DNA from 4 places in the Mesorhizobium sp. B2-4-18 genome. Region 4 is predicted to be linked to each of the others. Evidence: predicted binding sites of a transcription regulator. Region 4 holds the regulator's gene; each other region holds the start of a gene.
The links. The regulator PhoB, encoded in region 4, activates phosphate uptake and scavenging genes when phosphate is short. The targets are predictions, from matches to a motif close to TGTCATNNANCTGTCAT.
Positions count from the first base shown of each region.

Region 1: the regulator PhoB is predicted to act here: its motif matches at 5,980-5,996, upstream of phnC (phosphonate ABC transporter ATP-binding protein).
Region 2: the regulator PhoB is predicted to act here: its motif matches at 4,151-4,167, upstream of phnF (phosphonate metabolism transcriptional regulator PhnF).
Region 3: the regulator PhoB is predicted to act here: its motif matches at 5,344-5,360, upstream of FJ527_RS01410 (ceramide glucosyltransferase).

Region 1 covers NZ_VFUW01000008.1:107,037-114,841, reverse strand. The annotation lists gene FJ527_RS19895 (Gfo/Idh/MocA family oxidoreductase) at 1-275, shown strand, start outside; gene FJ527_RS19890 (sugar phosphate isomerase/epimerase) at 491-1,342, shown strand; gene phnE (phosphonate ABC transporter, permease protein PhnE) at 1,637-3,004, opposite strand; gene phnE (phosphonate ABC transporter, permease protein PhnE) at 3,008-3,964, opposite strand; gene phnD (phosphonate ABC transporter substrate-binding protein) at 4,024-4,932, opposite strand; gene phnC (phosphonate ABC transporter ATP-binding protein) at 5,044-5,901, opposite strand; gene FJ527_RS19865 (DUF1868 domain-containing protein) at 6,031-6,741, opposite strand; gene FJ527_RS19860 (DapH/DapD/GlmU-related protein) at 6,823-7,461, opposite strand; gene phnL (phosphonate C-P lyase system protein PhnL) at 7,458-7,805, opposite strand, start outside.
Region 2 covers NZ_VFUW01000008.1:98,245-106,049, forward strand. The annotation lists gene FJ527_RS19810 (sugar ABC transporter ATP-binding protein) at 1-1,339, shown strand, start outside; gene FJ527_RS19815 (ABC transporter permease) at 1,336-2,301, shown strand; gene FJ527_RS19820 (zinc-binding alcohol dehydrogenase family protein) at 2,366-3,382, shown strand; gene phnF (phosphonate metabolism transcriptional regulator PhnF) at 3,385-4,134, opposite strand; gene phnG (phosphonate C-P lyase system protein PhnG) at 4,246-4,707, shown strand; gene phnH (phosphonate C-P lyase system protein PhnH) at 4,707-5,318, shown strand; gene FJ527_RS19840 (carbon-phosphorus lyase complex subunit PhnI) at 5,320-6,432, shown strand; gene FJ527_RS19845 (alpha-D-ribose 1-methylphosphonate 5-phosphate C-P-lyase PhnJ) at 6,429-7,340, shown strand; gene phnK (phosphonate C-P lyase system protein PhnK) at 7,337-7,805, shown strand, end outside.
Region 3 covers NZ_VFUW01000001.1:304,466-312,270, forward strand. The annotation lists gene mmsB (multiple monosaccharide ABC transporter permease) at 1-147, shown strand, start outside; gene araD1 (AraD1 family protein) at 351-1,343, shown strand; gene FJ527_RS01400 (2'-deoxycytidine 5'-triphosphate deaminase) at 1,485-2,579, opposite strand; SAM riboswitch at 2,738-2,815, shown strand; gene FJ527_RS01405 (O-succinylhomoserine sulfhydrylase) at 2,872-4,062, shown strand; gene FJ527_RS01410 (ceramide glucosyltransferase) at 4,093-5,244, opposite strand; gene apaG (Co2+/Mg2+ efflux protein ApaG) at 5,464-5,856, shown strand; gene FJ527_RS01420 (Hsp33 family molecular chaperone) at 5,931-6,962, opposite strand; gene argF (ornithine carbamoyltransferase) at 7,110-7,805, opposite strand, start outside.
Region 4 covers NZ_VFUW01000003.1:70,122-77,926, forward strand. The annotation lists gene FJ527_RS07400 (sugar ABC transporter permease) at 1-704, opposite strand, end outside; gene xylF (D-xylose ABC transporter substrate-binding protein) at 943-1,983, opposite strand; gene FJ527_RS07410 (ROK family protein) at 2,248-3,483, shown strand; gene phoB (phosphate regulon transcriptional regulator PhoB) at 3,486-4,175, opposite strand; gene phoU (phosphate signaling complex protein PhoU) at 4,195-4,902, opposite strand; gene pstB (phosphate ABC transporter ATP-binding protein PstB) at 4,928-5,731, opposite strand; gene pstA (phosphate ABC transporter permease PstA) at 5,728-6,579, opposite strand; gene pstC (phosphate ABC transporter permease subunit PstC) at 6,583-7,566, opposite strand; gene pstS (phosphate ABC transporter substrate-binding protein PstS) at 7,633-7,805, opposite strand, start outside.

The DNA.
Region 1 (7,805 bases), on a different contig from region 4:
AGCCGAAACAGTTGATCACCCGCAACGGCGCCGGTGCGCTGCCGGTGGCGGGCCGTGTCAGCCGCGTTCCGTCAGGCCATCCCGAGGGTTACCTCGAAGGCTTCGCCAACATCTACCAGGAGGCCGCACGGGCCATCCGCGCGGCACGCAAGAAGGGTGGCAAGCCAGCAAAGGATGTCGTCTTCCCGACCATCCAGGACGGCGTCGAGGGCATGGCCTTCATCGAGGCCTGCGTGAAGTCGTCGAAGAAGAACGGGGCCTGGACCAAGCTGTAAGAGGCGCCGAGTAACGAGGGCCCCTCACCCGGATAGCCAACCGAATTGCCTAGGGCAATTCGGGGCAATCCGGCCTCTCCCCGAGGGGGAGAGGCGGCGTTGGCGCCTATCTCTTCTCCCTCTCGGGGAGAAGGTGGCCGCGAAGCGGCCGGATGAGGGGGAGTGGCGAAAACCGGCGGTGTAATCAGCCGGCCGCCAACAAGGGGAGGGCGTCGATGAAGATCGGCATGTGCATGTTCTTGTGGACGACGGCGGTATCGAAGAAGCACGAGCCGCTGCTTCGAGACATCAAGGCAACCGGCTTCGACGGTGTCGAAATCCCGATCTTCGCCGGCACGCCGGACGACTACAGGAAACTGGGCGAATGGCTTGATCGTATCGGGCTGGAGCGGACCGCTGTGTCAGCCATGGGCGATCCGGCGATGAACCTGATTTCGGCCGATGCGGCAACACGCAAGGCCGGTGTCGACTACATGAAATGGGCAATCGATTGCGCCGATGCGCTTGGCGCCCGCACGCTGAGCGGACCGCTGCATTCGACGCTCGGCGGATTTTCCGGGTCCGGACCGACCGCCGCCGAAAAGAAGCGCTCGATCGCCTCGCAGCGTGCCATCGGCGACCATGCCGGAAAGCGCAACGTCACCGTCGGGCTCGAGGCGCTGAACCGCTTCGAATGCTACCTCCTCAACACCATGGCCGACCTGTCGGAGCATATCGATGCCATCGACCGGCCGCACATCAAGGCGATGTACGATACGTTCCACGCCAATATCGAGGAAGCCGACCCGATCGGCGCCTATACGAAGCACCGCGGCAATGTCGTGCATATCCATATATCGGAGAACGATCGCGGCGTGCCGGGGCGTGGCAACATTCCGTGGAAGGAAACTTTTTCCGCCATTCGCAAGAGCGGCTATGACGACTGGCTGACGATCGAGGCTTTCGGTCGCTCGCTGAAGGATCTGGCGGCGGCGACCAAGGTGTGGCGGGATTTTTCCGAGACGCCGGAAGCGGTTTATCGCGACGGGTACAGGCATATCAGGGACGAGTGGAGGAAAGCGGCTTAGGCGCCCTACGCCTGGTCCATTTTCTATTTGTGTCGCGTCGCTTGCCAGGTGGTTCCCCCACTCCGTCTCGGCTTCGCCGAGCCACCTCTCCCCCTTCCGGAGGGAGAGGAAGGGGCTTGGTGGCGCCGGGACAGGAAGAGAGCCTCGGCCTTCGGGGACAAGCGCGGATCGGACAGTCTGGTGCCTTTCCTCTACCCCGTCGATCGGGGGAGAGGTGTCGAGCGAAGCTCGACGAAGTGGGGGTCGACCCCTCGGCGCCGGGCGAGACGATGCTTGCGCTTCTGCGTCACAACACTAACCCTGCCTGGCCTGGATCCTGTTGTAGTCGTGGATGGTCCGGCTCAGCCGGCGGCGCAGGAAGTTGGATATGTTGTCGAAAACGAAGACGACGAGCAGAATTAGCAGCACCATGTAGAACACGTTAGCCCAGTTGGAATTGGTGCGCATCGCTTCCCACAGTTTCAGGCCGATGCCGCCGGCGCCGACGGCGCCGATGATGGTGGCGCCGCGGGTGTTGGATTCCCACTGGTAGAGTGTCTGGCTGATGAAGACCGGGATCACTTCGGGCATCACGCCGTAGCGCTGCACCAGGATGCCGTTGGCGCCGGTCGAGAGCACGCCTTCGCGCGGCTTGTCGTCGATGTTCTCCAGGCCTTCCGAATAGACTTTGCCGAGGGTGCCGATCTCGGTGAAGAAAATCGCTGCACTTCCCGCCAGCGGGCCGGGGCCGAAGGCGCGGGTGAAGAACAGCGCCCAGATCAGCATGTCGACCGAGCGCATGAAGTCGAAGAAGCGCTTGAGCACCTGGCTGAGCACGCCGCTCGGCGTGATGTTGCGCGCCGCGAAGAAGGCAAGGGGGAAGGCGACGATGCCGCCGAGCAGCGTGCCGAGGAAGGCCATGACGATGGTCTGCAGGAGCTTCGTCCAGACGTCGCCATGCTGCCACTGGGCGTTGTTCCAGATGTTGTCGCCGGCCAGTGCGAGATTCGAGGTGCCGGGCTTCAGTTCCGGTCCCGATACAATCAACGAGATCACTTCCCCCGCGGATTTGCCGAAGAAGGGCGAGCGCGTGTCGAAGACGAAGTTCGCCCAGCCGAGGAAGCGCTTGCGCACCTTGACGCGGTCGACAGTGACGCGCACCTCGCCAGCGAAGCCCATTTTGGCCACCACCTCGTCGTCATGGGCGGTGATCCAGTCCGGTACCGTACCCGAGACCACCGGCTTGCCGCTGGTCAGCGCCACTGGCACCGTCTGTCCATGCGCGGCAATCGTCGCATGGGTTTTGTCGAAGGTGACGGATTTTGCTGGACCGTCGATCAGCACAGTGAAGGTGCCGTCTGGATTCCTGACCACCCAGTCGGGATTCGGGTTATCGCCCAGGGCGGAAAAGCGCGGGTATTTGGGCGTGATCTCCGGCTGGTCGAGACGAAATTCCGGCTGCAGATCGTAGCTGATCCATTGCGTCAGGAAGAGCGGCAGGCGCTCCCAGTGCGATTCCCGCAGCACCTGCGGCAGGTTGAAGAACCACAAGGCATAGATCAGATACAGGAGAGTCCCGACGAACAGGAGCAGCGGACCAAAGCGCTTGTATGCCGGGCGCCGGAACACCTGCGGGTGGCGCGCCTCGATCGACAGAATCTCCTCGGCGGTCATGGTCGCCATGATTTACGCCCCCATCATAAAGGCTTGTTCGCCGACCAGCTTGCGACGAAGCCAGGCGGAAAACTGGTCGATGATGAAGATGGTTGTGAACAGCAGCAGCACCAGCGCCAGCGTCTTGGCGCCGAAGCCGCGCGAGATGGAGAGCTTCAGTTCCTCGCCGATGCCACCCCCGCCGACAGCGCCGATGATGGTCGATGCCCGCACGTTGATCTCGACCCGCAGCAGCGTATAGGAGACGAAATTGGGCAACACCTGAGGCAGGTCGGCGAAGCGCACCCGTTCGAACCAGTTGGCGCCGACCGCCGTCAGGCCTTCCTCGGCACGCATGTCGATGTTCTCGTTGATCTCGTAGAACAGCTTGCCGAGTGCGCCGATCGAATGCAGGCCGATGGCGATTATAGCGGCGATCGGACCGGTCGAGACGATTGCAGCGAACAGGCCGGCGATGACGATCTCTGGAAAGGCACGCAGCAATTCCATGAAGCGCTTGACCACTAGCCTCAGTGCCGGATGAGGCGTCAGGTTGCGCGCCGCGATGAAGGAAAAGGGCACCGCGAAGACAAAGCCGATGAAGGTCGAGACCAGCGCCACGTTCACGGTGGTCAGCATCAGCTCGAAATATTCGGGGATGTAGAAACCGCCCCAGACGTAGACGCGGCCGAGCGGGAAGTTGAATTCCTGGGTGCCGGTATCATGCGGCGAGGCAATGTCGAACAGCGCCCGCCAGACGTCGTTCCAGTCCCTGGGGACCAGCCAGCTCAGGAAATCCAGAATATGCGGCAGCCGGTCGAAGAAGTGCCCGGCATTGGCTTCGTCGGCGAACCACATGCTGGAAAGCATCGCGGCAAGCAGCAGGCCGACGCCCAGCACGGTATACAATCGGCGCAGCGACGTCTGGCGTCGCCAGGCATCGGCCATCTCGTGGGTGGCACCGGAGGGGGCTGTCACGGAAAGGGTCATGATCGGAGATGCAAAAAGGGCGGTACTTGATGAGGTACCGCCCTTTTGCGACTTCGCCGTTAGCCGCCGATGGCTGCCTTACGGGCTTCGACGATGACGCTGTAGAAGTCCGGCTTCACCGGAACGTAGCCGGTAAAATCGCCGCCTTCGACGCCTTCGAAGCAAGCCTTGTCCTTCTTGGGCAGGTCGGTGAAGAAGGCGGCCAGCTTGGCGGTCATGTCGTCGCCGATCGCGGTGCGAACGACCAGCGGGCCATTCGGGATCAGGCCCGAGCGCCAGACTTCGACGAAGTCGTTGGGGTCGACGGCGCCCTTGGCGACTTCCTTGTGGAAGGTGCCGGAGGTGTAGCCGTTCTTGAAGTCGCCGATGCCCGAGGAATCATCGACCGCGACGTCCACCTTGCCGTCACGCACGGCCAGAACGTTGTTTTCGTGGCCGCCATTGAACTGGGTCGAAGCGAAGTAGGTTTCGTTCGAGGCGCCGGTGGTCTTCGGAATCTGGGTCAGCGGGATCAGGTAGCCGGAGGTCGAATCCGGATCGGCATAGCCGAGCTTCTTGCCCTTGGCTGACTTGATGTCCGTGATCCCCGACGTCTTCAGCGCCAGGCCGATCGAATAATAGCCGGTGGAGCCGTCCGTCTGCTTGGTGGTGAGGATCGGGGTAACCGCCTTCGGATCCTTGAGATAGACGCTGGCGTAGCCGGAAGCGCCGAGTTCGGCGAAGTCGAGCGTGCCGCCGAGCAGGCCCTGGATGACGCCGTCATAGTCGGCGGCCGGGAACAGCGAAACCTTCTCGAAGCCGAATTCGGCCTTCAGGTGATCGGCCAGGCACTGGTAGTTGCGCAGCCGGTCGGTTTCGTTTTCACCGCCGAGAATGCCGACGCGAAATTCCTTCATATCGGCGGCGTGGGCCATGCTGGTGGCCATGGCGAGCACCGAAACGGCACCGAAAACCATCTTCCTGAACATTGACATCTCTCCTGTAAGTTCCGGCCCCGCGCCGGCAGCGTTCTTGATCTTGACAAGTGCCCTTGACGCGGACGGACGATCCAGGCTGCTCGTTATTGGCCCTTACTGGGCTCAGTATCCCGGGAATGCGGGTTCGAGCGGTCCGGCGGATGCGGCGATCTTCTGCTTGAAGGCAACACTGGTGGAGGTGATGACCTCCGATATCTCGCCGCCATTGCTGTCGGCTCCATAGACAAGACGCACGGCTTGGCGGTCGAGCTCTTCGGGCGGCCCGTCGAAGACGACCTTGCCGGCGGCCATGCCAATGATGCGGTTGCAATAGGTGCGGGCGGTATCGAGCGTATGCAGATTGGTGACAACGGTGATGCCTTCGCGCAGATTGATGTCCTGCAGCGAATCCATCACCACCTTGGCGTTGAGCGGGTCGAGCGAGGCGATCGGCTCGTCGGCGAGGATCACCCTGGGCTGCTGCATCATGGCGCGGGCGATGGCGACGCGCTGCTGCTGACCGCCCGACAGGGTGCCGGCGGGCTGAAGTGCGGTGCGGGCGATGTCGAGCCGCTCGAGTGCGGCGACCGCCTCCGCGCACTCGGCGCGCGAAAACATGCCCAGAAGATTGGACAGGGTCGAACGGTGGTTCAGTTTGCCGAGTAGCACGTTGGTCAGCACGTCGAGGCGCGGCACCAGGTTGAACTGCTGGAAGATCATGGCGCAGTCGCGCTGCCAGCGCCGCAGCGGCGACCCGCGCAGCCTGGAAACCTCGGCGCCGTCAAAAAAAATCGACCCCTGGCTGGGGTCGACAAGACGGTTGATCATGCGAAGAAGAGTGGATTTGCCTGCACCCGAACGACCGATGACGCCGACCATCTGCCCCTGCGGGATCGAGATGTTCACGTCGCTGACGGCGGTGTTCTTGCCAAATCGTCGGCTGACGCCGCGGATTTCGAGTGTGGCAGAGCTTGCTGACATGGGCTGGTTCCAGTCCGGTCCATATTGATCGTCAGGCACTCGCCTAACGCAACCACATGAACCTGCCGTGTCACCAGCATGTCAGTTTTGTTACGCTCCACAGATACGACGGCCGGCTCCTGCTGGCGATCAGCCGAGCACCAGCAATTCGTCGAAATGCTTCATGTCGCGGAAGGCGCAGAAGGCGGGTGCCTTGATCTCGATCACCGGCGCCTGGCTCGCGAAAAGCGCCAGGCAATCATCGAAAAGCGCCTGCCACGCGGCGGCCCGATCATCCGCAAGAAGCCGGATCTGATAGGCGAAAGTAATGTGAAAGACATAAGCGTCATGGTCGGGGTGCCGGTAGCCGAACGGTACAGTCAGTGCATCGCGCCATTCACGCATGACGCGCGCATCCTCTTCGGTCGCACCGGCAACGGTGAGGCCGGTCGGCAGGACCTCGGCCACCTTGATGTTGAAAGGGCCGAAGCCCTGGAACCCCTTCAGGCGCTCCAGATAGAGGCGGGTCATGGCGTCGATGCTGGTGTCGAGCGGCACGTCCCGCGGCCAGAAGGGCAGGCGACGGCGATATTCGATTATGCCCTGGAAAAGGGTCATGTGCAGGCTGGAAACCGGCGTGAAGGCGAGGCGGTCGGCATCAGGCATTGCCAGCATCTTCTCGCGGACGGCCAACACCACCGCTTCCGAAGGCGAGCCGCTGACCAGATGGCTGACGACGGTGTTGCCCGGCTCGAGGAGGAAGTTGCCTGACGAGTCGTAGCGCGTGCCGAGATGCGTCGGCAACGCCGGATTGGAGCCGGCAAAGAATCCGGCGAGCGAGGGTCTGACGGTGTCCAGCATGGCGATCTCCTTGAAGGAGGTCCTGTCCGAGTCCTGTGTCAAGGATATGAACAAGCCGGCGATATGACGATGATGTGAGGGCTATGCCTCTTTGCCCGATGCACGTTCTTCGTGTTTCTCCAAAAACGCTTCGGCCGTCAGCTCCCGAAAATCATCGAGCGCGGCGCGCAGCCTCGCGTGATCCCAATCCCACCAGGCAAGCGCCTGGTAGCGCTCGGCGGTGCGGCGGTCGAAGCGCTCGCGGATCGGTTTTGCCGGTACGCCGGCGACGATCGTGTAGGGCGCGACGTCCTTCGAGACGACCGCGCCGGCGCCAACGGCGGCGCCGTCGCCGACGGTGACGCCGGGCAGGACGGTCGAGCCGTGGCCGAGCCAGGTGTCGTGGCCGATGATGACGCGCTTGGCGCGGCGCTCGGCGAAGAATTCGCTCTCATGCTCGGCGTCGTCCCAATAGTCGGAGGCGCGGTAGGTGAAGTGGTGCAGCGTCGGCCGCCAGGTCGGGTGGTTGGTGGCATTGAGGCGCACGCTGGCGGCGATGTTGGCAAACTTGCCGATCGTCGCGCACCAGATCGCGCAGTCCTGCATCATGTAGGAATAGTCGCCGAGCTCGCTTTCCGAAACCCGGCTGCGGTCGGCGATCTCGGTCCAGCGGCCGAGTGTCGAGTTGTGGACCTCCGCCGTCGGGTGAACCAGCGGCGTCTCCGATAGCTTCCTGGTCATGCTGCGATTTTTCCCGGAGCGAAGGCGGTGACGTCGATGATGCGGTCGGCCACCGCCTCGCGCACATCGTGATCGTGGAAGATGCCGAGCAGGGCGACGCCCGCCGCCTTCTTGGCGGCGATGAGTTCGATCACCACGTCGCGGTTCGTCGCATCGAGCGATGCGGTCGGCTCGTCGAGCAAAAGGATCGGATGCTCGGTGATGAAACCGCGCGCGATGTTGACGCGCTGCTGCTCGCCGCCAGAGAAGGTCGCCGGCGGCAGCGGCCAGAGCTTTTCCGGCAGGTTGAGCTGGGCAAGCAACGCGCGTGCCTTGGCTCGGGCTGCCTCGCGCTCCTCACCGCG
Region 2 (7,805 bases), on a different contig from region 4:
CACCTCTGGCGAGGTCCTCTGGGAAGGCCAGCCGGCAGCCCTGGCGACGCCGCATGAAGCGATGGCGCTCGGCATCAATGCCGTGCACCAGGAAGTCGTGCTGTGCCGTCACCTGACGGTCGCCGCCAACATGTTCCTTGGCGAGGAAAATTCCCGTTTCGGCATCCTGCAGCAGCGCGCCATGGTCAGGGAAGCGCAGACGATCATCGACGATCTCGGCTTCGACCTGCCGGCGCATGTCGTGCTGGGTGATCTCACCATCGGCCAGCAACAGCTGATCGCCGCTGCCCGCGCCACGGTGCGCGGCACCAAATTCCTGATCTTCGACGAACCCACGGCCTACCTCACCCGCAAGGAGGCCGACCAGCTTTTCACGCTGATCCGGCGCCTGAAGGGTGAAGGCGTGACGATCATCTACATCAGCCATCGCATGGAGGAGGTCTTCGAACTCGCCGACCGGGTTTCCGTGCTGCGCGACGGCACGCTGGTCGGCACACGCAATATCGCCGAGACCAATGATGCCGAGCTGGTCAAGATGATGATCAACCGCTCTATCGAACAGGTCTATCACAAGGAGCATTTCACGCCGGGCGCTCCGATCGTCGAAACAAGGAACCTGTCGGGCAAAGGCTTCGAGAACATCTCGATGATGGTGCGTGCCGGTGAGATCGTCGGCCTCTACGGACTGATCGGCGCCGGCCGCAGCGAGTTCGTCACCTCGCTCTATGGACGTCATAAGAAGTCGGCCGGCCAGATCCTGTGGGAAGGCAAGGACGTCCAGATCAACTCCGAGCACGACGCCATCAAGCTCGGCATGGCACTGGCGCCGGAAAGCCGCCGCGACCAGGGCCTTTGCCTCAATCTGCCGGTCGGCCTCAACCTCAATTTGCCGATCTACAAGCGCATCTCCAGCAATCTGTTGATCTCGAACGCGAAAGAGAAGGCCGAGGCCGACCGTCAGATCGCCGGCCTGAGGATCAAGACGCCGACGCGCGGGGCGCTGGCGTCGAGCCTTTCGGGTGGCAACCAGCAGAAGATCGTCATCGGCAAATGGCTGGCGCACGGCGCCAAGCTGTTCATCTTCGACGAGCCGACGGTCGGCGTCGATGTCGGCACCAAGGCGGAGATCTATCGCCTCTTCGGCGAGCTGTTGTCGAAGGGCGCCGGCATCATCCTGATCTCGTCCTATTTGCCGGAGATCTACGAACTGGCCGACACGCTGCACGTGTTCCGGCGCGGCAAGCTGGTGGCCACGCACGGGTTCCACACCGCCAGTCACGAGGACATTCTCACGCAGGCGCTCGCCGAGAAACAAGAAAAACTGGGAGGACAGACATGAGCATCGAGGCGATCCCCGCCGAAAAACCGAAGCGCAACTACAACGTCCTGTTCGGGCTGACGCTGCTGGCGCTGCTGGTGCTGCTCTGGATCGTCCTGTCCCTGGCGACGCCAAGCTTCGCCTCGGGTAACAACATCGCCAATCTTCTGCGGCAGGGCTCGATGATCGCCATCATGGCGGTCGGCCAGACCTTCGTCATCATCACCGGCGGCATCGATCTGTCGGTCGGCGCGGTGGTCGGCTTCGCCACCGTCGTCGTCGCCATGCTGATCAATGCCGGCGTTCCGATCGCGGTCGCCATCCTGATCACCTTGCTCGTCGGTGTCGCCATCGGCCTTTTCCATGGCTTCGGCATCGTCAAGATGGGCTTGCCGCCGTTCATCATCACGCTGGCGACGCTGACCTCGCTGCGCGGCATCGGCCTTTTGATGACCAACGGCAACTCGATCAACATCAACAGCGACAGCTTTACCGCCTTCTCGCGCAATTCCTTTATCGGCATCCCCAATTTGTTCTGGATGGTGATCCTGGTGGGTGTGCCCGCCTATGTCTTCCTGCATCACAGCCGTTGGGGCCGCTACCTCTTTTCGGTCGGCTCCAACGCCGAGGCCTCGCGCCTGTCCGGCGTCAATGTCCAGCGCACCATCTACATGGCTTATACGCTGTCCGGCCTGTGCGCGGCCTTCGTCGGCGTGCTGCTCGCCGCCCGCATCGGCATCGGCAACCCGACCCAGGCCGAGGGCTGGGAACTGCAGGCGATCGCCTCTTCGGTCATCGGCGGCACCTCGCTGTTCGGCGCGGTCGGCTCGGTGCACGGGCCGCTGCTTGGCGCCTTCATCCTGGCCACCATCAACAACGGCGCCAACCTGCTCAACGTCAACTCGTTCTGGCAGCGCATCATCACCGGCGCGCTGATCATCATCATCGTCTACTTCGACGGACTGCGCCGCCGCGGCAAATGACGCATTCCAATCGATCGCCGGCTTGGCGCGGGCCGGCGATTTCTTGAACAGACTGGATCAAAGCATGAAAGCCGTCGTCTGCCGCTCGCCCGGCGACCTTGCTGTCGAAGACCACCCGGCTCCCGGCGCCCCACCTCCCGGCTGGGCTCTGGTGGCGGTCAGCCATGTTGGCATCTGTGGCACCGACTACCATATCTTCGAGGGCAAGCACCCGTTCCTCGTCTATCCCCGCATCATGGGCCATGAGGTCTCCGGCACCGTGATCGAGCGGGGCGAAGGCGTCGACCTCGCCCTTGGCGAACCGGTGATCATCAACCCCTACCTTTCCTGCGGCAAATGCATCGCCTGCCGGCACGGCAAGCCCAATTGCTGTGTCAGGATCGAAGTGCTCGGCGTGCACCGCGACGGCGCGATGTGCGAACAGGTCCTGGTGCCGGCTAAGAATCTCTATCCCACCAACGGCCTGTCGCTCGCCGACGCCGCCGCCGTCGAATTCCTGGCCATCGGGGCGCATGCCGTCCGGCGCGCCCGGGCCGAGCCTGGCGCCCGCACCCTGGTCATCGGCGCCGGCCCGATCGGGCTCGGCACCGCCATCTTCGCCCGCATTGCCGGGTTGGATGTGACACTTCTCGATATGAGCACCGAAAGACTGGTCTTCGCGGCGAGTGAACTCGGCTTTTCGATTCTCGACGGCTCGCAAGGACCCGTGTCCGATCTGGTGCGTGATGCGACCGATGGCGAAGGCTTCGACGTGGTCTTCGACGCCACCGGCAACACGCGATCGGTTCAATCGGCCTTTGCCCACGTCGCGCATGGCGGAGCGCTGGTGCTGGTCAGCGTCGTCAAGGACGATATTGTTTTTTCCGATCCCGAGTTCCACAAGCGAGAAATGACATTGATCGGCAGCCGCAATGCGTTGCGCGCTGACTTCGACCATGTCGCGGCCTCGATCCGCAATGGTGCCGTGCCGTTGGCCAAGCTTGTCACCCACCGCACCACGCTGGCCGATACGCCAGGGGATCTCGCCCGCTGGGCGCATGAAAAGTCGGGCCTGATCAAGGCTGTCATCGAGATCGGATAGCCTTACAGCGCCGACAGCTTCAGCTCCACCCGCTCGGCCGGGAAACGCGACTCCGAAAACTGGATCGGCTGGCCGTCGGGCGTGACGTTGACCGCCACCGTGACCAGCACGATGGCGCCCGGCTGCAGGTCGAGATCGGCGAGATCGGCGGCGTCGGCATGGCGCGCCGACAGCACGGTCGATTGCCTGAGATAATCGTCGATACCGAAACGTGCGAGCGAGGCGGTGATAGAACCGGTTTGCGCCATCGCCTTGTCGATGCCGGCAAAGCGCCGGGCATCGAACCATCCAGCGGCGCGCGACACTGGCCGTCCGTCAGCCTCGCCGCGTGTCTCCAACCGGATCACCTCGGCACCCCGGGCAAGGCCAAGGCCTTCCGCCACGCGCTGGCTGGCGGGCTCGACCGACGAAGCGAGCAGCACGATGTGCCGTTCCGACGTCTGCCCCTGCAGGCCAGTCGAAAAGCGTGTCCGCGCGCCAATCGGATACGACAGCCGCTTGCGTGACAGGACGAAGGTGCCGCGCCCCTGTTCGGCCCGCAGCACGCCCTCCTGCACGAGGGCCGATATGGCGCTGCGTACGGTGTGACGGTTAACGCCGTAGCGCTCGGCCAGCGCGACTTCGGGCGGCAGCGCGGTATTTTCGGCGAAATCGCCGGCGGCGATCGATTGCAGGATCCTGTCGGCGATCTGGCGCCACAGTGAGACGCCGCTGCGTCGCTCGATGCTGTCGGCCACGTCATGCCCGATCATGTTTTGCCCCCCGGCCTGTCACGCACCCGTCATGGACTCGCGTTAGGTAATATGTATAATTTGTATAGTTGTCTATATCAATAGACAAATTTAGCTGAGAGGAAGTTGGCGATGCGAGGACAGGAAGCCCGCGACCAGGCCGAGCGCAAGGCCGCCATGGCGACGCTGGCGCAATCGAGCGGCGACGACATCGTCCGGCTCTGGAACGAGTCCGGCCTGCCTTCGCAAGCCGAACTTCTGCGCGGTCCCGAGACGGGCCTTGTCACGCTTCGTGGCCGCATCGGCGGCGGCGGCGCGCCCTTCAATGTCGGCGAGGCGACCGTCACGCGTGCCACTGTCCGGCTGCCATCCGGGCAGGTCGGCCATTGTTACGCGCTTGGCCGCGACAAGCAGAAGGCGAAGCTGGGAGCAATAGCCGACGCGCTCTGGCAGGACCCTGCCCGCCGCACCGAGGTCGAGACCAGGCTGATCGCGCCTTTGCGGTCGGCGCTTGCCGCTGCCCAGGAAAAACGCCGCGCCGAGACGGCGGCAACGAAGGTGGATTTCTTCACCATGGTTCGCGGAGAAGATTGATGGATATCGCTGCGCAATCGATCGAGGGCGGTTTCGCCGATCCGGTCTTCAACGCTCAGACCGTGTTTCGGGCCGTCATGGATGCCATGGCGCGGCCGGGCAGTGTCCACCCCTTGCCACCCCTGGCCCGCCCACCGGCTCCGCTCTCGGCGACGTCGGGCGCCGTAGCACTGGCGCTATGCGACAACGACACGCCGCTCTGGCTCGACCCTCCCCTGCATGCCTCCGCCGCGATCGGGTCCTGGCTTGGTTTCCACACAGGCGCGCCGCTGGCCAACACGCCGGCCGACGCGCATTTCGCGTTTGTTGCCACGCCGGCCGAGATGATGGCGCTCGACGGTTTTTCGCAGGGCACGCAGGATTATCCCGACCGATCGACGACGCTGATCCTGCAGGTCGGCGACCTCGCTTCAGGCACTCCGTTACTGCTGGAAGGCCCAGGCATCGAAACCAGCGCCACGATCGCGCCGGCACAGTTGCCGCGCCATTTCGTCGAGCAGTGGAAGCAGAATATCAGGCGCTTTCCGCGCGGCGTCGACATCATCCTCGCCACATCGGACCGCATAGCCTGCCTGCCGCGCACGACGCGTATCAAGACGATGGAGGCGTAAGATGTATGTCGCGGTAAAAGGTGGCGAAGCCGCCATTGCCAACGCCCACAGCCTGCTTGCCGACCGCCGGCGCGGCGACCGCTCGGTGCCCGCACTTCGCCTCGACCAGATCGTGGAACAGCTGGCGCTCGGCGTCGACCGGGTGATGAGCGAAGGCTCGCTCTATGACAGGGAACTGGCCGCGCTAGCCGTCGTTCAGGCGCGCGGCGACATGATCGAGGCGATCTTCCTGTTGCGCGCCTACCGCACCACGCTGCCGCGCTTCGGCTATTCCAGACCGATCGACACCAGCACCATGCTGGTCGAGCGGCGTGTGTCGGCGACCTACAAGGATCTGCCCGGTGGCCAGTTGCTCGGCCCGACCTTCGACTACACCCACCGCCTGCTCGACCCCGAGCTCGCCGCCGGTGTCGATGTCGCCGAGCCCTTGCGGCGCGAGACGGAAGCCCAGGCGATGCCGCGTGTCTCGGCTATCCTTGCCCGCGAAGGCCTGATCGAGCCCGATGGCGACATGCCTGGGGATCATGTTCCCGGCGACATCACCCGCGAGCCGCTGGAATTCCCGATGGCGCGCGACATCCGCCTGCAGGCACTGTCGCGCGGCGACGAAGGTTTTCTGCTGGCGCTCGGCTATTCCACCCAGCGCGGCTATGCCCGCAACCATCCCTTTGTCGGCGAAATCCGCATCGGCGAGGTCGAGCTGGAGCTCGACGTTCCCGAACTGCCTTTCGCCGTGCCGCTCGGCATGGTGCGCGTCACCGAATGCCAGATGGTTAACCAGTTCAAGGGCTCGGCCAAGGCGCCGCCGCAATTCACCCGCGGCTACGGCCTCGTCTTCGGCCAGAGCGAACGCAAGGCGATGGCCATGGCGCTCTGCGACCGGGCCCTGCGCGCCTCGGAGCTCGGCGAGGACATCGTCGCGGCCGCCCAGGACGAGGAATTCGTCATCTCGCATTCCGACAATGTCCAGGCGACCGGCTTCGTCGAGCATCTGAAGCTGCCGCACTATGTCGACTTCCAGGCCGAACTCGACCTCGTGCGCCGCATGCGCGCCGAATATGAGGCCCGCGAAAATCCAGCGAAGGCGGAAGAAAAAAAGGAGGCAGCGGAATGACTGCGCAACCGACAGACATCGCCACCTACAACTTCGCTTATCTCGACGAGCAGACCAAAAGGATGATCCGCCGCGCGATCCTCAAGGGCATCGCCATTCCCGGCTATCAGGTGCCGTTCGCCTCGCGCGAAATGCCGATGCCCTATGGCTGGGGCACTGGCGGCGTGCAGGTCACCGCGTCGATCATCGGCCCCGACGATGTGCTGAAGGTCATCGACCAGGGCGCCGACGACACCACCAATGCCGTGTCGATCCGCGCTTTCTTCAAGAAAGTCGCTAACGTCGCGGTGACGACCGATACCGCCACCGCCACCATCATCCAGACCCGCCACCGCATCCCCGAACATCCGCTCACGGCGGGCCAGGTGCTGGTTTACCAGGTGCCGATCCCCGAACCGCTGCGCTTCCTCGAGCCGCGCGAGACCGAAACGCGGAAAATGCATGCGCTGGAGGAATACGGCCTCATGCATGTGAAGCTCTATGAGGATATCGCCAAGCACGGCCGCATCGCCACCACCTATGCCTATCCGGTCAAGGTCGAGGGCCGTTATGTGATGGACCCGTCGCCGACACCGAAATTCGACAATCCCAAGATGCACCGCTCGCCGGCCCTGCAGCTGTTCGGCGCCGGCCGCGAAAAGCGCATCTACGCCGTGCCGCCCTTCACCCAAGTGGTGAGCCTCGACTTCGAGGATCATCCGTTCGAGGTGCAGACTTTCGATCAGCCCTGCGCGCTATGCGCGGCCGGGAATGTCTATCTCGACGAGGTCATCCTAGACGACCATGGCGGCCACATGTTCGTCTGCTCCGACACCGATTATTGCGAGAAGCGGCGCGCCGACGGCCATCGCGGCCACCTTGCCCCCGAAACCGACCTTGCCGCAGGAAACATGGAGCCGGCGCAATGACCGACGAACCGCTGCTGCGCGTCTCGGCGCTCTCCAAGTTCTACGGCTCCCGGGTCGGCTGCGACAATGTCTCCTTCGACCTGTGGCCGGGCGAGGTTCTGGCTGTCGTCGGCGAGTCCGGCTCCGGCAAGACGACTTTGCTCAACTGCCTGTCGACCCGGCTGCTGCCTTCCTCCGGCACCGCCAGCTACCGCATGCGCGACGGCCAGCTCCGCGAGCTCTACCGCATGAGCGAGGCCGAGCGCCGCTTCCTGATGCGCACCGACTGGGGCTTTGTTCATCAGAACCCGGCCGACGGCCTGCGCATGACGGTCTCGGCCGGCGCCAATGTCGGCGAACGGCTGATGGCGGTCGGCGACCGCCACTACGGCAAGATCCGCGCTACCGCGGTCGACTGGCTGTCGCGCGTCGAGATCGAGGAAGACCGCATCGACGACGAACCGCGCGCTTTTTCCGGCGGCATGC
Region 3 (7,805 bases), on a different contig from region 4:
GGCGCGGTGGTCGGCGGCTTCATCATGGGCGTGATGAACAACGGCATGTCGATCATGGGCGTCAATGTCGATTGGCAGCAGGTGGTCAAGGGTCTGGTGCTGCTCGGGGCCGTCATCTTCGACGTCTACAACAAGAACAAGGCTTGAGGGCTGGGGGCGAGGACTAGGAGGCATACGGGTTCTAGATCGCGAAGCTGCCGGCAGCCCGTCGGCACCAAGAAGTCCGGGGAAGGACCAGGCTCGCGAACGCAATCCGGACGAAGCGTTTCAACCGTGGTGCGTTTCCGCGCCGCGCCGGTCAGGATTTGCCCATTGGCAGCCGGATACAGATAAATGAGAGAGGACTGATCATGCTGATCTCGCAGATTCTCGACGACGCCGAGACGATCCGTGTCGTTGCCCGCAGCGGCGGGAAGACCCGGATCATCAACGGGGCGCGCAGCGTCTATTCGCTGGCGATGGAGGCCGCCCGCACCGGCGTCGGCCTGGCCGCCCTGATCGAACGCAAGGGGCTTGGCGAGACGATCGATCTCGACGCCGCCTACAAGCGGGGGCGCCTGCTGTCGCCGATCAATCACCCCGACCCGGCGCATCTGCACCTGACCGGCACCGGGCTGACGCATCTGGGGTCGGCCGCGACGCGCGATTCCATGCACAAGAAGCTCAGCACCGACGGCGAGGAGCAACTCACCGATTCCATGAAGATGTTCCGCATGGGACTGGAAGGCGGCAAGCCCGCGAAAGGCCAGGTCGGCGTGCAGCCGGAATGGTTCTACAAGGGCAACGGGACCATGGCAGTCGCGCCTGGCGCGGCGCTCATGTCACCGGCCTTTGCCAAGGATGCCGGCGAGGAACCAGAGGTCGCCGGGATCTATGTCATCGGCGATGACGGGGCGCCATTCCGCGTCGGCTTCACCTTGTCGAACGAATTCTCGGACCATGTGACCGAGCGCGTCAACTATCTCTTCCTCGCCCACTCCAAGCTGCGCAATGCGTCCTTCGGTCCGGAGATCCTGATCGGAGACCTGCCTTCGGACATCCGCGGCACGTCGCGCATCCTGCGCGACGGCAAGGCATTGTGGGAAAAGCCCTTCCTGTCGGGTGAAACGAACATGTCCCACACCATCGCCAATCTCGAACACCACCACTTCAAATATTCGGCCTTCCGCCAGCCTGGCGACGTGCATGTGCATATGTTCGGCACAGCGACGCTATCCTTCGCCGACGGCATCAAGACGGAAGCCGGCGACGTGTTCGAGATCGAGGCCGGGGATTTCGGACTGCCGCTGCGCAACCCGCTCGAGATCGAAAAGCCGGTGAAGGTGTCGGTGAAGGCGCTTTGAAGCCATGAGCGCGTGATTCCCCTCTCGTGGGGAATGGCTGGCAAGCCAGAGCGGGGCGCTGTCCCGCCGATCTAGCAATAGGTTTCCGTCACGTCCCTGCCGGGCATCTCTCCCACAAGAGCGAGGTCGGCAGCTTCAACCTTAGCGCACGGCGCGGAAATGCTTCGACAGCTTCAGGCCCTGCGCCTGGTAGTTCGAGCCGAGATCGGTGCCGTAGAGCGCCTGCGGTCGCTTCAGCATATGCTCGTAGACCAGCCGGCCGACGATCTGGCCGTGGTCGAGAATGAACGGCACTTCGTGGCTGCGTACTTCGAGCACCGCCCGGCTGCCGGTGCCGCCGGCCGCCGAATGGCCGAAACCCGGATCGAAAAAGCCGGCATAGTGGACGCGAAACTCGCCGACCAGCGGATCGAACGGCGTCATCTCGGCGGCGTAGAGCGGCGGCACATGCACCGCCTCCTGGCTGACGAGGATGTAGAACTCGTCGGGATCGAGCACCAGTTCGCCGGCGCGGCTCTTGTGGATCGGCTCCCAGAAGTCGAGGACATCCTGCGCGGCGCGCTTGTCGACATCGACGAGGCCGGTGTGGTGCTTGCCGCGATAGCCGACCAACCCATCCTTGTCGCCATTGAGGTCGATCGACAGCGCGATGCCGCCGCCGGAAATGTTCGGCGGCTCCGTGGCGACCAGCATCTCGGCACGATGCAGCTCATGCAACTCGGCTTCCGAAAGCAGCGCGTTGCCGGTGCGAAAGCGGATTTGAGACAGGCGCGAACCCGTGCGCGCGATGATCGGAAAGGTGCGCGGGCTGACCTCGAGATAGAGCGGACCGTTGTAGCCGGCGGCGATCTTATCGAACTCATGGCCCCGATCGGTCATGACGCGGGTGAAGATGTCGAGCCGCCCGGTCGAGCTCTTCGGATTGGCCGAGGCCGAAATGTCAGTCGGCAGGGCCAGACTTTCGAGCAGCGGCACAATATAGACGCAGCCGGTTTCGAGGACCGCGCCTTCGGTCAGACTGATCTCGTGCAGTTGCAGCCGATCGAGCTTTTCCGACACCTTGTGGTTGGGACCGGGCAGGAACGAGGCGCGAACCCGCCAGGCCTTTTCGCCCAATCTGAGATCAAGGCTTGCCGGCTGGATCTGGTCGGCATCGAGCGCGCGCGGCGACTTCAGCGCGCCGGACCGGAACAGCGCCGAAATGTCCTGATCGGGAAGAATGCCTGTCTGCCGCAAAGTCTGGCTCCGCCCCAAGACTGGTCTCTTTCGTTGCAGGTTCTTGTTTGTTGCAGGTTCTTGCCGCAAAACCGCCGGGCACTTTTGCGGAACCTGCCTTGGTACAAACGTCTTAATGAAGCCGGCAATTGACGCAAGCGTGGCGCGGGTCTAAAGGGTCGTTATCCCGTGGTGATTTGGCCGGTCGGCTTGCAGCCACGTTAAACAAGTCGCTAAAGGACCGTCGGGCCGCAAGGCCGTATGGACCGGTTGCGACTTTCGCGGCCGGTTTTTTTGTGTCTGGAACAAAGCGATGAGCACCAAGAAGCGCAACTGGAAACCTCAGACGGCACTCGTGCATGGCGGAACCCTGCGTTCCGGCTTCGGCGAAACCTCCGAGGCGATGTACCTGACCCAGGGTTATGTCTATCAGACGGCGCAGGCCGCCGAGGCCCGCTTCAAGGGCGAAGAGCCTGGTTTCATCTATTCGCGCTACGCCAACCCGACCGTCGACATGTTCGAAAAGCGCATGTGCGCGCTTGAAGGCGCCGAAGACGCGCGCGCCACGGCGTCGGGCATGGCGGCGGTGACGGCTGCCCTTCTGTGCAGCGTCAAGGCCGGCGACCACATCGTGGCCGCGCGCGCGCTATTCGGCTCCTGCCGCTGGGTGGTCGAGACGCTGGCGCCGCGCTATGGCATCGAGGCGACCTTGGTCGACGGCACCGAGATCGCCAATTGGGAAAAGACGGTCAGGCCGAACACCAAGCTGTTCTTCCTGGAAAGCCCGACCAACCCGACGCTCGAGGTCGTCGACATCGCCGCCGTCGCCTCGCTTGCCAATTCGATCGGCGCGCGGCTGGTCGTCGACAATGTTTTTGCCACGCCGCTGCAACAGAAGCCGTTGCAGCTTGGTGCGCACATCGTCGTCTACTCGGCCACCAAGCACATTGACGGCCAGGGCCGCTGCCTGGGCGGCGTCATCCTGTCGGACAAGAAGTGGATTGACGAGAACCTGCACGACTATTTCCGCCACACCGGTCCCAGCCTGTCGCCGTTCAACGCCTGGACGCTGCTGAAGGGCCTGGAAACCTTGCCGCTGCGCGTGCGCCAGCAGACCGAGAGCGCCGGCAGGATCGCCGACTTCCTGGCCGGGCAGCCGCAGATCGCCCGCGTCATCTATCCCGGCCGCGCCGACCACCCGCAGGCCGATATCGTCAAGAAGCAGATGTCGGGTGGCTCGACGCTTATCTGCCTCGACCTCAAGGGCGGCAAGCCGGCGGCCTTCGCCCTGCAGAACGCCCTCGACATCGTGCTGATCTCGAACAATCTGGGCGATGCCAAGAGCCTGATCACCCATCCGGCCACGACCACCCACAAGAACCTCAGCGACGAGGCCCGTGCCGAACTCGGCATCGGGCCGGGTACGCTCAGGCTGTCGGTCGGCCTGGAGGATACGGACGATCTGCTGGAAGATATCGCCCAAGCCTTGAAAGCCGCCAAATAGGTTTCGTCAAGGCAGCGTCGTCAGCAGCGATCAGGCGCTCGACGGCGTCTCCTCCAGTTCCGCCGTCTTGGTCCGGATGGTCATGGCGTTGCCGCGCCAGTCGACGGCGCCGCCGAGCCAGCCGCGCGCCCAGATGGCCGGGAGCATGACGTCCCGCGCGACCGTCGCCGCGATCATGCGCGTCGAAACGTGCCAACCCTTGGCCAAGGCCAGAGCGCATTCCGGAAGATAGAATGCCGCCAGCACGGCAATCGCGGTTGCCCAGAGGCTGACGCCGGCGCTCGCCGCGGCAATCAGCGCAAGAACCAGCGGGACCGCCGCACCAGTCAGGATCTCGGGCGCGAAGAACAGCGGGAAAGTGACGCGGCGCAGGCGCGCCCAGCGGGCCTGACGCGACCAGATTTCGCCAAACGTGCGCTGGCCGAGGGGCTGCTCGAAGGGCGCCGCAACGAGGTTGACACGCAGGCCGAGGCCGTTCACCAGCTTGGTTGCGGCGGCGTCCTCGGCGATCTCGGCGGCCAGCGCGCGGATGCCGCCGTTGGCGTCGAGCATCGGCTTGTTCCACAGCATGCTCTTGCCCTGCGCGAAGCCGAGGCCGAGCGCCTCGCCGGCATACTGCCAGCGGGCCTGCAATGTGTTGAGGAAGGCGCATTCGACGTCGGCCCAGAAACCATCTGGCCTGGAGCCGATCGGCGTCGAGCAGACAAGGCCGGTACCGTGCTGCCACGCCGCCATCATGTGCTCGACATAGTCCCTCGGCATCAGAACGTTGGAATCGGCAAGAATGACCCAGTCGTGGCGCGCCGCTTCCCAGCCTTTGACGCAATTGTTGAGCTTTGGATTGGCACTGACACGGTCGTCGCCGATCAACAGCCGAGCCGGCACTTGCGGAAACCGGGCAATCGCCCTGTTTATCAATTTGACCACCGGGTCGTCGGCATGGGCGACGCAGAAGATCAGTTCGTAGCGTGGCCAGTCGAGCGCGAAGGCGCGTTCCAGCGTCTCATGTGTGAATGGCTCGACGCCGCGCGACGGGACGACAATCGACACCGCCGGCGATCTGCCCGCCGGCGGGGCGATCGTGGTGCGCCGTTTCAGCTGTGAAGCGGCAAGCAGGATGCTGGCAGCGTTCGAGAGGATGAGTGCGGTCGAAAGCGAGGCGGATATGAGAGTGAGTTCCATCGAGATCTGGTCACTCCGGAAGTCGGCTCGCGTCGCGGCCGTTTTCAACAGTTCGACAGAGGGCCGAGTCGCCCGGTTCGCGCACACCACCATTGTCGTGTGTCACTTAAATGACATTCTTTGCCGGCACCTGCGTTTCAATCCCAGGCGCGACAAGACGCGCACGTTGACCTGCTCACCGCGAGCGTCGAAAGTCGTCGGATTGTTTTGGAGCCGCTCATGTACCGCGCCGTGACGCGCAACATCGAAGTGCAGGTCAGGCCGTTCTATCTGGAGGATCGTTCAGATCCCCAGGAGAACCGCTACGTCTGGGGCTATCAGATAACGATCGACAACCAGTCTGACGAGTTCGTGCAGCTTCTGTCGCGCTATTGGCACATCACCGATGGTGCCGGCCGGGTCGAGGAGGTGCGCGGGCCGGGCGTTGTCGGCGACCAGCCGGAACTCAATCCCGGCGACAGCTATCAGTACACGTCCGGCTGCCCGCTCTCGACACCCTCCGGGATCATGGTCGGACGCTATACGATGCGCAACAAGCGCGGCGAGACGTTCGACATCGCCATCCCAGCCTTCTCGCTCGATCTGCCGGGGACAAGGCGCACAGTGAACTGAGGGCCGACGGTCGCGCCGCCCCTCATCCGCCCTTCGGGCACCTTCTCCCCGCGGAACGGAGAGAAGGAAACGCTTTACTGAGCCGCAAACTCGGCTGGATCGAAGTCGTACTGCGTCGAGCAGAATTCGCAGGCGACATGAATGCCGCCATCCTCGGTGCTGTCCTTGATCTCCTGCGCGGAGAAGCCTTCGAGGATGCCACGGATCTTGTCGCGGGAGCATGAGCACTGGTCGGCCACGGGAACGCCGCCGAAGACGCGCACGCCATGCTCGTGGAACAGACGATACAGCAGCCGCTCGGCGCCTATGGTCGGGTCGATCAATTCGGTCGGCTCGATGGTGCCGAGCAAGGCCAGGAGTTCCTGCCAGGAATTATCGGCCGGATCGTGGACTTCCTCGCGCGGATCGCCGTCCCCACCCGGCAGGTCCGGAATGCGCATGCGCTCGGGCGATTGCGGCAGGAACTGCGCCAGGATGCCGCCGGCGCGCCATTGCTCGCGCGCGCCGCCGATCCCGGGCGTCAGCAGCTTGGCGACCGAGAGCCTGATATCGGTCGGGATCTGTTCCGACTGACGGAAATAGGTGCGCGCCGCGTCTTCCAGCGTTTCGCCGTCGAGCTGGACGATGCCTTGGTAGCGCTGGGTATGGGCGCCCTGGTCGATGGTCAGCGCCAGCACGCCGCTGCCAAGCAGCGTCTGCTGGGACATCTCGCCTGCCGCGACCAGTGCTTCGAGCCGATCCGCATCGAAGCGTGCATAGGCGCGCAGTGCCGAGGGCGTGGAGAAGTCCGCGACCAGCATGTCTACAGGCCCGTCGGTACGGGTCTGCAGGATGAACTTGCCTTCGAATTTGAGCGAGGTGCCGAGCAGAACGGTCAGCACGCAGGCTTCCGCCAGCAGGCGGGCGACCGGCTCGGGATAATCGTGGCGGCCAAGGATGGCGTCGAGCATCGGCCCAAGCTGGACCGTGCGGCCGCGCACGTCGAGCGGACCGACCTCGAAGGGAACGACGTGATCGTCGCCGGCGTAGCCGAACTCGCCGAGTTTGGGGTGATGTTCAGTCACTTGATGGCTTTCCAACATGACAAAGCTCCAGGGCGCGGCCATGCGGCCCTGGTGGGCACATGCGTCCAAACGCGCTTGATTTGCGTGATGCGGCGCAGATAGGCATCGCGCCGCCGCAGATCAAGCGCCTGGGCATTTCAGGCGCCTGGGCATTTCGGGCGCCCAAGACACTTCAAGCACCAAGACACTTCAAGCACCGAGGCACCAGGCAAGCACTGCCTTCTGGGCATGGAGCCGGTTCTCGGCCTCGTCGAAGACCACCGAATGCGGCCCGTCGATGACCTCGTCGGTCACTTCCTCGCCGCGATGGGCCGGCAGGCAGTGCATGAACAATGCATCCGGCTTGGCCTTGGCCATCAGCGCCGCGTTGACCTGATAGGGCGAGAAGACATTGTGCCCGCGAGCACGGTGTTCCTGTCCCATCGACACCCAGCAATCGGTGACGATGCAGTCGGCCTGGTCGACGGCTTCCTCGGGCGAGCGGGTGAAATGCAGCTTGCCGCCATGCGCCTTGGACCAGTCGACATGCTTCTGCGCCGGTTCGCTGCCTTCGGGCACGGCGACGTTGAGATTGAAGCGGAACCGTGCCGAGGCTTCGAGCAGCGAGTGCAGCACATTGTTGCCGTCGCCGGTCCAGGCAATCGTCTTGCCGGCCACCGGACCGCGATGCTCCTCGAAGGTCATGATGTCGGCCATCAGCTGGCAGGGATGGGTGTCGTCGGTCAGCCCGTTGATCACCGGAACGGTGGCATTCTCGGTCAGCTCCAGCAGCCGCTCATGCGAAGTGGTGCGGATCATGATCGCATCGACGTAGCGCGACAGCACCTTGGCGGTGTCGGCGATTGTCTCGGAGCGGCCGAGCTGCATCTCGGTGCCGGTCAGCAT
Region 4 (7,805 bases):
CGCTGGACCCGCCCGTTGAACAGCGCGAACACGACGGCCAGGCAGGCGACGATGCCGACGACCCAGCTCCAGGTGGCGCCGATCGATCCGGCCGGTCCGCCGCCCATAAGCTGGAACGTGGCGTCGAGCGGTGCCACCGTCTGGCCTGACGTGACCCACCAGGCGGCGCCGCGCCAGACCAGCAGGCCACCCAGCGTGACGATGAAGGCCGGCACTTCGAGATAGGCGATGACGAAGCCCTGGAAGGCGCCGATCAAAAGCCCGAGCGCCAGACCGATGACCAGTGCCAGGACCCAGATCCATGGGTTGCCGAGTTCAAGTCCTACGAACCGAACCAGGAAATGTACCTGCGCAAAGCCCATGACCATGCCGATCAAGCCCTCGGCGGAACCGACGGACAGGTCGATGTTGCGCATGACGATGACCAGCACCATGCCGCAGGCCATGATGGCGACCGCGGACGTCTGCACCGACAGGTTCCACAGATTGCGTGGCGTGAGAAACGTGCGGCTGTCGAAATCGAGCGGATTGACGCCAAGACGCAGGCTCGAAATCACATGCAGCGCGACCCAGATCAGCAGCAGCGCGCCGATCATGCCGAGCATGCGGGTATCGATCTCGGTCGCCTTCAGGAACCGCGCGACCGCGCCGAGTTCCGACGCACGCGCCGTATCGGCCTGCGAGGTTGCGGTCGTGTCGGTCATGATGTCCTCCCAGCGGCTTGCCGCCTGACGCGGATGCCGGACCAGAGCCCAGAAGTTAGCCGCCAACGGCGGAAACACAAATCTTGTTGGGAAAACGCCGCGGCTTGGAAGCAATTCCGGGAAAAGTGCGTAGCGGTTTTTCGTCCGGAATTGCGAAAACAAGGAAATTGGAACGGCCAGTGTTCAGAACACTGACCGTTCCACGCCGCGGCGCTTCCGACTGTTCAGGCGATCAAGCTCAGTTGCAGGCCGCGACGCTGCCCGCGGCAACGCCCGTGCAGACTTCGTCCTTCTTGATCCAGCCGGCGTCGATGACGAGGTTGAGATTGTCCTTGGTGATGGCCACCGGGGTCAGGAACAGCGACTTTACGGTGTTGCCGCCAGGCGTCGTGAAGTCCTTCACGCCGGCGATGTCGGTCATCTTCTTACCGTCGGCGAGTTGCGAGGCGATCTCGGCGGCGTTCTTGCCGAGTTCGCGCGCGTCCTTCCACACGGATACGGTCTGGGTGCCGAGCGCGATGCGGTTGAGCGCGGCGTGGTCGCCGTCCTGGCCGGAGACCGGCACGGTGCCGGCGAGCCCCTGCGCCGTCAGCGCCGCGACGACGCCGCCGGCGGTGCCGTCATTGGCGGCGACCACGGCGTCGACCTTGTTGTCGTTGGCGGTGAGGAACTGTTCCATGTTCTTCTGGGCGTTGGCGGGCAGCCAGCCGTCCGTATAGGCTTCGCCGACATTCTTGATCTTGCCGCTGTCTATGGCCGCTTTCAGCACTTCCATCGAGCCCGAGAACAGGAAGTCGGCATTCGGATCGGCGCCCGAGCCCTTGATGAAGACGTAATTGCCCTCAGGCTTCACCTTGAACACTTCGCGGGCCTGCATGCGGCCGACTTCCTTGTTGTCGAAGGTCAGGTAGAAGACGTCCTTGTTCTCGACCAGGCGGTCATAGCCGACGACCGGGATGCCCTCGTCGAGCGCCTTCTGTACCGCCGGGCCGATGGCCGACGCGTCCTGCGCCAGGATGATCAGCGAATTGGCACCCTGCGAAATCAGGCTCTCGACATCGGTCAGTTGCTTGCCGGGGTTGGACTGCGCATCGGCGGAAATGTACTTGTCGCCCGCGGCCTCGATCGCCTTCTTCATGGCCGCCTCGTCGGTCTTCCAGCGCTCCTCCTGGAAGTTGGACCACGACACGCCGATGACCTTGCCCTTCGCCTGCGCGACCGACGCCAGCGTCAGCGACATGGCGACACCCGCCAGAATGGCGACTGTGAATCTCTTCATTATATCCTCCCTGCGCCCGCGTGTGGCGCGACCAAACTGGCCCTAAGGCCGGCACAAAGGCCCTATTTTTTCGAGCCTCGAAAAAACACTCGTCCATCGCCGGAACACTGTCAACATCGATTCTGACGGATTTTGAGGTGCCGGAAGCCTTTTTTCGAGCCCCGCAATAAATAAATGACAGCCCTAGCCGCTTCTGCCAGTATTCGACCCGTTGCCGGAGGTGTTCGAGGGGGCGTCAAGAACCGCGGCGACGGGGAGGAAATCATGTCGGTCGGAATCCGCCACGACGATCTGCGCCGGCGCAACCGCGCAATGGTGATTGGAGCCGTGCGCCGGGGTGGCCAGCCCTCGCGCACTGAGATCGCCGCCACCACCGCCCTGAGCCACTCGACCATATCGGCGATATCAGCCGACCTGATCGGCGAAGGTATCCTGAGCGAAGGCAAGCCGAACGAGGCCGGCTCACTGAAACGCGGCCGGCCGCAGGTGGGCCTTTGTCTCAACCCCGAGGCCGCGGCGGTCATGACCGTGGTGCTGTCGCTGAATTTCCTCTCCGTCGCCGTCATCGACTACGCCGGCCAGGTGATATCGGAGGAGCAGCGCCGGCTGGACACGCTGACCATGTCGCGCGAGGCGCTGATCGGCGAATGCGTGGCCATCGTCCGGCGCTGCCTCGAGGATCCCGACCTTGACGTCGCCAGCATCGCCCGCATCGCGCTGGCGATCCAGGGCATCACCGACACCGAGGCGCGCGCCATGCTGTGGTCGCCGATCACGCCACAGACGGACATTGCCTTCGCCGACATACTCGAAGCCGAATTCGGCATCCCCGCCACCATGGAGAACGACTGCAACATGATGGCTGTGGCGCTGCGCTGGCGCGACCCCGAGCGCTACCGCGACGACTTCATCGCCATCCTGCTCTCGCACGGCATCGGCATGGGCCTGGTGCTGAAGGGCGAGCTGTTCACCGGCACCCATTCCTCCGGCGGCGAGTTCGGCCACATGATCCATCGCCCGGGCGGCGCGCTCTGCCGCTGCGGGCGGCGCGGCTGCGTCGAGGCCTATGCCGGCAACTATGCCATCTGGCGTAATGCAGGAAAGATGGGTGAGGACGCCAAACCGGTCGACGTCAGCGACGCCGACATGCGCGCATTGGCGGCTACGGCGCGCGAAAGAGACGGACCGGAGCGCGAGGCCTATCGCAAGGCCGGCGAGGCGCTGGGCTATGGCCTTGGCAGCCTGTTCGCGCTGATCGATCCGGCGCCGGTTGCGATGGTCGGCGTCAGCGCCGCCGCCTTCGATCTGATCGAGCCGGCCTTGCGCGAGGCCATCGCCCAGACCGCCGGCGGCCAGCATTCGACGTCGATTTCCTTCGATACAGAGCCGAACGAATTGCCGCTGATCCGCGAGGGCTGCGCCATGCGCGCGCTCACCTTCGTCGACCAGGAGATTTTCGCGCCGGGCGTGCAGGTGAGATCCGGCAAGAACGTGGCCTGATCTCAATCCTCGCGAATTGCGTAGCCTGCGCCACGGATGGTGCGTATCACATCGGGCATGCGGCCATTGTTGACCGCCTTGCGCAGGCGGCCGACATGCACATCCACGGTGCGCTCGTCGATGTAGATCGTCTCGCCCCAGACATTATCGAGCAACTGGCTGCGCGAGAACACGCGGCCAGGATGGCGCATCATGAATTCGAGTAGCCGGAACTCGGTCGGTCCGAGCCGGATCTCGCTCTTCTTGCGATAGACCCGGTGCGATTCGCGGTCGAGCACGATGTCGCCGACCTTGAGCACGCTGGACAGCACTTCCGGTTTGGCGCGGCGCAGCAGCGCCTTGACCCGGGCCATGAATTCCGGCGTCGAGAACGGCTTGACCAGATAGTCGTCGGCGCCGGTCGAGAGGCCGCGCACGCGATCGCTCTCCTCGCCGCGCGCCGTCAGCATGATGATCGGCAATCGCTCCGTCTCGGGCCGCATGCGCAGGCGCCGACAGAGTTCGATGCCGGAAACCGCCGGCACCATCCAGTCGAGCACCAGCAGGTCGGGCACGTTTTCCTGGAGGCGTATCTCGGCTTCGTCGCCGCGTGTCACCACCTCGACCTGGTAACCCTCGGACTCCAGGTTGTAGCGGAGGAGCACGCCCAGCGGCTCCTCGTCCTCCACCACCATGATGCGTGGCGCGATCATCGATCGATCATCCCTGCCGTCAAGCCGCCGGCACCGACATCGCCGTCTCGTCCTGCTTCGGACGGTTGGCGGGCAGTTGCGTGCCGGTCAGCACATAATACGCATTCTCGGCGATGTTGGTCACATGGTCGCCGATGCGTTCGAGATTCTTGGCGCAGAACAAAAGATGCGTGCAAGCCGTGATGTTGCGGGGATCCTCCATCATGTAAGTCAGGAGTTCGCGGAAGACCGAAGTGTATTTGACGTCGATGCGTTCGTCGTCATTCCTGAGCTTGGCGAGGGCGGCGGCATCGCCGGCCGCATATTCCTCGACGACGCCCTGCACCTGGATCAGCACCAGCTGCGCCATGGAGTCGATGGAATGCGACAAGTCGCGCGGCGTGGCGGTGAGGCCGACCGAGCCGACGCGCTTGGCGATGTTCTTGGCAAGGTCGCCGATGCGTTCGAGATCGCCCGCCATGCGGATCGAGCCGACGACATGACGCAGATCGTCGGCCATCGGCTGGCGCTTGGCGATCAGGGTGATGGCGCGATCATCGAGTTCGCGCTGGCGCGCGTCCATGATGGCGTCGTCGGAGACGACGCGCTGTGCCAGCGCGTTGTCGGAATTCAGCAGCGCCTTGGTGGCGCCGCCGACCATCGTGCCGGCGAGATCGCCCATGTCGCTGATCAGCTTGCTGATCTGTCCGAGATCCTCGTCGAAGGCTGCGACTGTGTGTTCGGCCATGATCCTGGTCCTCGTATGCGTGAGATCAGCCGAAGCGGCCGGTGATGTAGTCCTGCGTGCGCTTCTCGCGAGGCGACGTGAAGATCTTCTCGGTCTTGTCGAATTCGACCAGCTCGCCCAGATACATGAAAGCCGTCTGCTTCGAGACGCGCGCGGCCTGCTGCATGTTGTGGGTGACGATGACGATCGTGTAGTCGGCCTGCAACTCGTCGATCAATTCCTCGATCTTGGCGGTCGACAATGGGTCGAGCGCCGAGGCCGGTTCGTCGAGCAGGATGACCTCCGGCTTGACCGCCACGGTGCGGGCGATGCAAAGCCGCTGCTGCTGGCCGCCCGACAGGCTGAGGCCGCTGGCATTGAGCTTGTCCTTGACCTCGTTCCACAGCGCGGCGCGTTTCAACGCCTGCTCGACACGGCCGTCCATCTCGGCCTTGCCGATCTTCTCATAGAGCCTGACGCCGAAGGCGATATTCTCATAGATCGACATCGGGAACGGCGTCGGCTTCTGGAACACCATGCCGATCTTGGTGCGCAACAGGTTGAGGTCCTGCGAGCGGTCGAGAACGTTCTGGCCGTCGAGCAGCACCTGACCCTCGGCGGTCTGCTTGGGGTAGAGCTCGTAGATGCGGTTGAAGACGCGCAGCAGCGTCGACTTTCCGCAACCCGACGGTCCGATGAAGGCCGTCACGCTGCGCTCGGGCAGCGACAAGGTGATGTCCTTCAGCGCCTTCGACTGGCCGTAGTAGAAATTGAGGTTCTTGACCTCGATCTTCGCCTTGGCGGCTGCCTCTGTCGCAATCGTCATGTCTGGAGACAACATCTGGCTCATTTGTCCTCTCTGCGTCCGGTCAGGCTGCGCGCAAAGATGCTGAGCGCGAGAACCGTCAATGTGATTATGAGTGCGCCGGTCCACGCCAGTTGCTGCCACTCCTCGTAAGGGCTGAGAGCGAACTGGAAGATGGTCACCGGCAGGCTGGCCATCGGCGCATTGAGATTGCTCGACCAGAACTGGTTGTTGAGCGCTGTGAAGAGTAGCGGCGCCGTCTCGCCGGAAATGCGGGCAATGGCCAACAATATGCCGGTGACGATGCCGGACATCGCCGCGCGGTAGGCCACCGAACGGATCACCACCCAGCGCGGCGCGCCAATCGCCGTGCCGGCCTCGCGCAAAGCGTTCGGCACAAGGTTGAGCATGTCCTCGGTGGTACGCACCACGACGGGAATGACCAGGATGGCCAGTGCCACGGCACCGGCGATGGCCGAGAAATGCCCCATCGGCCGTACCATCAATTCGTAGACGAACAGGCCGATGATGATTGAGGGCGCCGACAGCAGGATGTCGTTGATAAAGCGCACCACGGTGGTGAGCTTCGAAAAGCGGCCATATTCGGCCATGTAGGTGCCGGCCAGCACGCCGATCGGCGTGCCGACGACGATGCCGATAATGGTCATCACGATGCTGCCGTAGATGGCGTTGAGCAGGCCACCGGCATCACCGGGCGGCGGGGTCATTTCCGTGAACACTGAGAGCGAAACGCCCGACAGGCCCTTATAGAGCAGCGCGCCGAGGATCAGCGCCAGCCAGGCAAGGCCGATGCCGGCGGCGATGACGCAGAGCGTCATCATCACGCCGTTCTTGCGCTTGCGGCTCTGGTGAAGCGATGCGGCTGTCGACATCGGTCAGACTCCGGTACGGGCATCGATGCGCATCAGCATGTAGCGGGCGATGGCAAGGATGAGGAAGGTGATGACGAACAGGATCAGACCGAGCGCCACCAACGAGGAGGTGTAGAGATCGCCGACGGCTTCAGTGAATTCGTTGGCGATGGTTGCCGAGATCGTCGTTGCCGGCGCGAACAGCGAGGCGCTGATCCGGTGGGCGTTGCCGATGACGAAGGTGACCGCCATGGTTTCACCGAGTGCACGGCCGAGCGCAAGCATGACGCCGCCCATGATGCCGATGCGGGTGTAGGGGACGACGACCCGGCGTGTTACCTCCCAGGTCGTGCAGCCAATGCCGTAGGCGGACTCCTTCAGCACCGGCGGCACCGTATCGAACACATCCTTGGTGATCGAGGTGATGAAAGGCAGGATCATGATGGCCAGGATCATCGCCGAGGTCAGCAGGCCGATGCCATAAGGAGGCCCGGCAAACAGGCTGTTAAGGCCGGGAATGCCGTGGAACACGTTGATGATGAAAGGTTGCACTGTCGTCTGCAGGAACGGTGCCAGCACGAACAGGCCCCAGATGCCGTAGATGATCGAAGGAATGCCGGCCAGCAGTTCCACCGCCATGCCGATCGGGCGCCGAAGCGGACGCGGGCAAAGCTCGGTAAGAAAAATGGCGATGCCGATGCCGAGCGGCACAGCGATCAGGATGGCGATGGCCGAAGTGATGATGGTGCCATAGATCGGCGCCAGGGCGCCGAATTTCTCGGTGACGGGATTCCAGCTCTCGGTGGTCAGAAAGGAGAAGCCGAAGGTCGACAGTGCCTGCCAGGAACCGGCGAACAGCGAGATGGCGACGCCCCCGAGCAGCACCAGCACGAGAATGGCGGCGGCGCGGGTCAGCCCATGGAAGATCGAATCGGTCAACGCGAACCGTCTGACGGTGGCGTCGCGTGAACCTCGAATGGCTGGCAAGGCTTCGTGGGCAGCGCTCATGTCAAGCTCGGCTCTTTGTGTTGATTGAAAAGGAGCGCCGCGGGGCGGCGCTCCTCCAGAAAGATATTACTCGCCGGCGTAGACGGGCTTGCCGTCGGCCTTGATGTCGGCCTTCCACGAAGCCTTGATCAGGTCGACGACGCTATCGGGGATCGACACATAGTCGAGCGCCTTGGCGGTTTCCTTGCCGTCCTTGTAGGCCCAGGCAAAGAACTTGAGCGCTTCGCCGGTGGCTGCGG